DNA from 3 places in the Clostridium thermobutyricum genome. Region 1 is predicted to be linked to each of the others. Evidence: predicted binding sites of a transcription regulator. Region 1 holds the regulator's gene; each other region holds the start of a gene.

Region 1 (2,284 bases):
TTAGCAGTTCTCTTTTTAAAATTTTGATATTCAGCTGTTTGTCTTAAATATTTATCTTTTTCAACTTCAAGCTCTTCCTTTAGTTTTTGAATTTCTTCCTTGTATTTCTTAACTAAAGAAAGTTCATTTTCTTCTGAGTTTTCTTCTTTTGTTTCTTCAACTACTTCTTCTTTATTTTCTTCTACTGATTCTTCAATTATTTCTTCATTTAAATCTTTTTCTAGCTCTTCTTTGTCTTTACTCATTCCAGTAACCACACCTCTTTTTCTTTATTTATCAAAATTCCCTTTAAGAGTATTATTTAATTCTTTCATAACTTGTGCCATAATAGCTACAACTTTTGAATAATTAATTCTTCTAGGCCCTATAAGACCTATAGTTCCTTTTGCACCATCTCCTAGCGAATATTCAGCTGATATGATGCTACACTCTTTTGCTTCAGGAATAAAATTCTCTTCACCAATTTTAATTGTTATTTCATTATTTGGTTCTATAAGTTCAAGTACACATTCTTTATCATGAAGTAGAGAAAGTATTTCTTTTACTTTATCTATGTCATTGTATTCTGGATAATTAAATATATTTGTTGTTCCTTCCATAAATACTTCTTTTGAATCTTCTTCTTTTAAGCATGTGTATAAAGTTGGTAACATCGCATTAAAAAGCTCTTCATGACCATTTAAGTCATTTCTTAAATTATTTATTACCTCTAAATTTATTTCATCTATAGTTAAATTCTTAAGTCTACTGTTTAATACTGTATTTAAATTAACTATATCTTCTTCTAAAGGCATTTTATTTACTTTTATTAAATGATTTTTTATTATCTCACTGTCAGTAATGACTACAAAAAGTAAATTTTCTTCATCAACTTTTATTATTTGTATAGATTTTAATCTACACATTTTCATTGATGGAGTTTTTACAACACAGGTTAAATTAGTTAATTCTGAAAGTAATGCACTTGCATTTTTAACTATTTTACTAACCTCTAGCATTGCAGAATCAATTACATACTCTTTTATACGAAGTTCTTCCTCCTTACTTAGAATTGAATTTCCCATCATACTATCTACATACATTCTGTATCCTTTGCTTGATGGAATTCTTCCTGCTGATGTATGAGGTTGTTCTAAAAGCCCCATATCTTCTAAATCAGCCATTTCATTTCTAATCGTTGCAGGACCAACTCCTAAGTCGTATTTTTTAGCGATTGTTCTTGAGCCAACAGGTTCTCCTGTATTAATGTAATCATTGATAATAGCTTGAAGTATTTTTATTTTTCTATCATCAATAATCATAACATCACCTCTTATTGTTAGCACTCATTAACGTCGAGTGCTAATGACTATATTTAAAATATATTCTTCATGAGTAAATTTGTCAATAATATCTTATTTATTTTTAGCTCATTATTTTAAACTAAATATATTTTGCTCCATTTTTCTTCATTTTTCTAATTATCTTATGAAATCACTTAAAACATAATTTGAAACTTCTATTCCTTGTTTCGTTAACTTTAACCTTTCATTAGTTTGTATCATTAGTCCCTTTTTTATGTTAGAAATAATTTCATTTTCATAAACTTCTTCTATATCTAAATTAAATTTATCTTTAAAATCTCTTTTATCTATTCCTTCTAACATTCTCAGGCCTAAAAAAATATATTCTTCCATATTCTCTTTTTTACTATTTTCTAATATTTCTTCAAAAGCTTTTTTATTAATGTTTATATTATCTATATACTTCTTAACATTAGATATATTTTTTATTCTTTTATTATTTATAAATGAGCTTGAAGAAGATCCAACTCCTATATAATCCTTAAGTTTCCAGTATCCTATATTATGAAAGCATTCCTTATTAGACTTCGCATAATTTGAAAATTCATATTGCTTATAGCCATTTGATTCTAATATTTCTTTTCCTATTGAATACATTGCTCTTTCTTCTTCTTCGCTTGGAAGATTCAAAATATCTTTTTCATACATGTTATAAAATGCTGTTCCTTCTTCTATTATTAAGCTATAAAATGATATATGTTCAGGATTTAATTTTATAATGTAATTTAAGGTCTCTTTTAATTCATCTAACTTTTGATTTGGAAGTCCAAACATTAAATCTATATTTATATTTTTAAATCCTATATCTCTTGACAGTTTAAAATTCTCTTCAAAGGTTTCTAAAGTGTGTATTCTTCCTATTTCTTTTAATAAATTGTTGTTTGTTGTCTGAAGCCCAAAGCTTATTCTATTTATTCCTCCTTCTTTCATAATTTCAAGTT
Region 2 (2,284 bases), 1.2 Mb from region 1:
ACCATTTCAGTTTGTGGCATTTTTTCAATTCTATCATTTGACTCACCTGAAGCGTAGTAAATATATTTTTGATCTTCTGGCATTCTTTCAATATATTCATTTAAAGTTACCATTTTCTTTTCTTTAGATGAATAGAACATTATTAAATCTTTTAAATCATCTTTATTTGCACCAAAATCATCATAAACACCGTATTTAAGCTGTCTACCAAATGATTTGTAGAATTTTTCATAAGCTTCTCTATCATTTTTAATCATAGATTCAAGCTCATTTTTTATTTTATTTTTTATATTTTTAGCAATTCTCTTTAATTGTCTGTCATGTTGTAATAATTCCCTTGATATATTTAATGAAAGGTCTTGAGAATCAACAATTCCTTTTACAAATCCGAAATAATCAGGAAGTAATTCTTCACATTTTTCCATTATTAATACACCATTTGAATATAGTTCTAATCCCTTTTTATATTCTTTTGTGTAATAATCATAAGGTGTGTTTTCAGGAATAAACATAATTGAATTATAACTTATCATTCCATCAACACTTATGTGTATATGTTTTAATGGTTTATCAAAACCAAATCTTTTTTCAAAATAGAAATTATTATAATCTTCATCAGTAAGCTCTTTCTTATTTTTTCTCCAAAGAGGTACCATACTGTTTATTATTTCTTCTTCTATATACTCTTCATATTCATCTTCTGAACCTTCTTTAAGTCTTGATTTCTTAGCATCAAGCTTAATAGGATATCTTATGAAATCTGAATATTTCTTAATTAAACTTCTTAATTTATACTCATTTAGATATTCATCAAAGTTTTCATCTTCTGTATTTTCTTTTAAATGAAGAACTATATCTGTTCCAAATGAATCTTTTTCACCTTCTGAAATTGTATACCCATCTACTCCATCAGATTCCCAAACAAATGCTTTATCTCCTCCAAAAGCTTTTGTAATAACTTTAACATGGTCTGCAACTAAAAATGCAGAATAGAATCCAACTCCGAATTGTCCGATAATATCATATCCATCTTTTAATTCATTTTCATTCTTAAATTGTAAAGAACCACTTTTTGCAATAACTCCAAGATTTTCTTCAAGTTCAGCTTCTGTCATACCTATTCCAGTATCTCTTATAGTAAGAGTTCTTTCTTCCATGTTTGGTATAAGCTTAATAAAATAGTCTCCTTTGTTAAATATTAAAGAACTATCACTTAAAGTTTTGTAGTAAATTTTATCAATTGCATCACTAGCATTTGAAATTAACTCTCTTAAAAATATTTCTCTATTTGTATATATAGAGTTAATAACAATATCTAATAATCTTTTTGATTCTGCTTTAAATTGTTTCTTTTCCAATTTAAACATCTCCTTTCAAAATAAACCCTTTTGTTAGCACTCTCACCAGTTGAGTGCTAATCACATAATTAATTTATATCACACCTTGAATTTTTTGTCAATGAATACCTATTTTTGAATATGATATAATAAACCTCAATTATATATATTGCTTGCTTTAAAATTATATTTTTAAACTGAAATAAAAAAAGATTGCAATATTAAAAGCAATCTTTTTTATTTCAATTTTTCTCCACATTCAGGACAATAAGTAAATTTTTCATCTACAAGTGCTCCACACTTAGGGCATTTGCTTTTTAAATTGAATTCACTATTAAATCCATTGTTTCTCTCATAATTATTACTATTATAATTATTTTCTTTTCCTAAATACTCTAAATCATAAGATTTTAACTCAGTTATCTCTCCTTTTTCTAAAGCCAAACCTTTTTCCTTAGATATTCTATAAACTGAATTACATCTATTACATACTACATAATATTCTATTCCATATTTTAAAATTGGAATAAAAAAGAAATGAAAGTAACTATATTTTTTTATCAGTTTTCCACTTGTATTCCAATTGCAACTTTTACAAGGTATTGAATTTAAAATTTTTATTATTTTCTCTTTAAATGATATTCCAAATATACCAATAAAAAACATAATATCATCTCCTTTTTATTCTATTTTACTATCAAATTTAGATATATCAATATAAATTTTTCTTAGTAATTTCAAAATCAATTTTTAATTTGTAATATTAAAATCTGATACTTATTGTACTAAAATTATATTAAATTTATTCACTTACTTTATTTTAAATTTCACTAAGTCCTCCATCAACTCTTATTTCACTAGCTGTCATATATGATGAATCATCTGATGCTAAAAATAAAACTGCTTTAGCAACTTCTTCTGCTTCTCCCCATCTTTTCATTGGAACA
Region 3 (2,284 bases), 880 kb from region 1:
TCCTCTTAATTTATTAACTACAAGAGTTCCCATTGCTTCTCCTTCAATATCTTCTGCTATTATAAGAAGCTTTCTTCCTGATTGAACAATTTGCTCTAATATTGGGAGAATTTCTTGGATATTAGATATTTTTTTATCAGTTATAAGTATATATGGATTATCAAGAACTGCTTCCATTTTTTCTGTATCAGTAACCATATAAGCTGAAACATATCCTCTATCAAACTGCATTCCTTCAACTACATCAAGTTCAGTTCCCATAGATTTTGATTCTTCTACAGTTATAACACCTTCATTTCCGACTTTTTCCATAGCATCAGCAATAAGCTTTCCTATGTTTTCATCTGCTGCTGAAATAGCTGCAACTCTTGCTATGTCTTCTTTTCCTTCTACTTGTTTAGAAATATTTTTTATTTCTTCTACTGCTTTATCAACAGCCATATTTATTCCTTGTCTTATAAGCATAGGATTTGTACCAGCTGTTACATTTTTAAGTCCTTCTCTTATAATTGCTTGAGCTAAAAGTGTAGCTGTTGTAGTTCCGTCTCCTGCTACATCATTTGTTTTAGTTGCAACTTCTTTTACAAGTTGTGCTCCCATATTTTCATATGGATCTTCTAATTCTATTTCTCTTGCAATTGATACACCATCATTTGTTATTAAAGGTGAACCAAACTTCTTATCTAATATAACATTTCTTCCTTTTGGTCCTAAAGTTACTTTAACTGTATCAGCAAGCTTATCTACTCCAACTTGCATAGCTCTTCTTGATTCTTCACCAAATTTAATAATTTTAGCCATTTAAATCCCCTCCTACTCAACAATAGCAAGTATATCTTCTTGCTTAACTATAATAAATTCTTCTCCATCTACCTTAACTTCCGTTCCAGTATATTTAGCATAAAGAACTTTGTCTCCTATTTTAACTTCCATTTTCACTTCATTTGTTCCTGGTCCTACTGCTACAACCTCTGCTTCTTGTGGTCTTTCTTTAGCTGTACCTGTTAAAAGAATTCCGCTTTTAGTTTTTTCTTCTGCTTCTAATCTTTTAATTACAACTCTATCACCTAATGGTTTAATCATAATAAAACCCTCCCTTTTAATATTTAATATAAAAATTTAATTTTCTGATTATTAGCACTCTACCTGTTCGAGTGCTAATCCTTAATTATTATAATAGCTTTTCTAAAAATTAAATTCAAATATTTCCTTAAATATTATTGCCTTATTTTTTGTTTTTATAATTAATTATAGTAATATATTTCTATATTACTTTAATTCTCATTACATTATAACATTTTTCTCTTTATCTTCCATTTTTAAATTTTTAATAATTTCTATATTTGATCCTATCCCAAGTATAATCCAAAATAAGGGTGCAACTGGTACTACACTTATATTCAAATTAGCTTGTACTACATATCCAAATAAAATTATTAATATAGTTCTAACTCTATCATCTTCTTTATTCTTCCATAGCCTATAGAAAACTAAAAAAATTAAAATTATATATAATATAGCTGCTGGAACTCCGCTAGTCGCAGCATAATTTAATATTTCATTATGTGCTTTATCAACCATACTCTTTTTAGACTTCCATGAATCTAAAACATCTTTTGGAGCATCTAATTGAAAGCCTTTCCAGAAGCAAGATACTCCTGTTCCTAAAAATGGTCTTTCTTTTATCATATTTATAGCACCTTTATATATTCCTATTCGCCCACTTCCTGAACTAGAATCTTTTATATTTATTGCATCTTCTTTTACAGTTTCTAATCTTTCCATAAACTCTCCACTATTAAATAAATTCACTACAAAAAATATTAGAGTAAACGAAATAACTATTATTGTTGCTCTCTTTAATCTATTTCTATCTTTTATTATGAAATATAAACCTAGTAAACTAAAAATCCCTAAACTTATCCATCCACCTCTTGTCTTAGAATATATAAGAGCTAAAAAATATATTAAAGAATATATAAAGCATTTTTTGTTTTTGTAAAAGATAAAACCACACATTGATAAAGCTAAAAATATAAGTAGATAACTACTTAAAAAGTTTCTATTTCCTATTGTTGAGTTCATTTTTTCCGCATTTTTAAGCAAAAAATTTAAAGGTTCATAACCTAAATTTTGAATTATATAATATATGGCAACTATTAATCCACTAAATAAAAATAAGTTTATCCCTAACTTACTTAACTTAAAATATTTACTTGCAGATATAAAAATAACTCCATACATAAACAAAGTTATTATCCCTTCATATCTCCAAGTTCCTCCT

Evidence for each region. The regulator HrcA, encoded in region 1, represses chaperone genes, less so after heat shock. The targets are predictions, from matches to a motif close to TGTTAGCACTCNNNNNNNNNGAGTGCTAACA.
Region 2: a site for HrcA is predicted at 1,390-1,420, ahead of htpG (molecular chaperone HtpG). Genes of this name have one in related genera too.
Region 3: a site for HrcA is predicted at 1,133-1,163, ahead of HMPREF1092_RS11140 (co-chaperone GroES). Genes of this name have one in related genera too.

The regions. Positions count from the first base shown of each region.
Region 1 covers NZ_KB850956.1:1,508,845-1,511,128, forward strand. Annotated here, with positions in the region: gene grpE (nucleotide exchange factor GrpE) at 1-245, opposite strand, end outside; gene hrcA (heat-inducible transcriptional repressor HrcA) at 270-1,301, opposite strand; gene hemW (radical SAM family heme chaperone HemW) at 1,461-2,284, opposite strand, start outside.
Region 2 covers NZ_KB850956.1:284,136-286,419, reverse strand. Annotated here, with positions in the region: gene htpG (molecular chaperone HtpG) at 1-1,358, opposite strand, end outside; gene HMPREF1092_RS01240 (zinc ribbon domain-containing protein) at 1,575-2,003, opposite strand; gene HMPREF1092_RS17625 (SDR family oxidoreductase) at 2,158-2,284, opposite strand, start outside.
Region 3 covers NZ_KB850956.1:2,383,961-2,386,244, forward strand. Annotated here, with positions in the region: gene groL (chaperonin GroEL) at 1-801, opposite strand, end outside; gene HMPREF1092_RS11140 (co-chaperone GroES) at 814-1,086, opposite strand; gene HMPREF1092_RS11145 (O-antigen ligase family protein) at 1,285-2,284, opposite strand, start outside.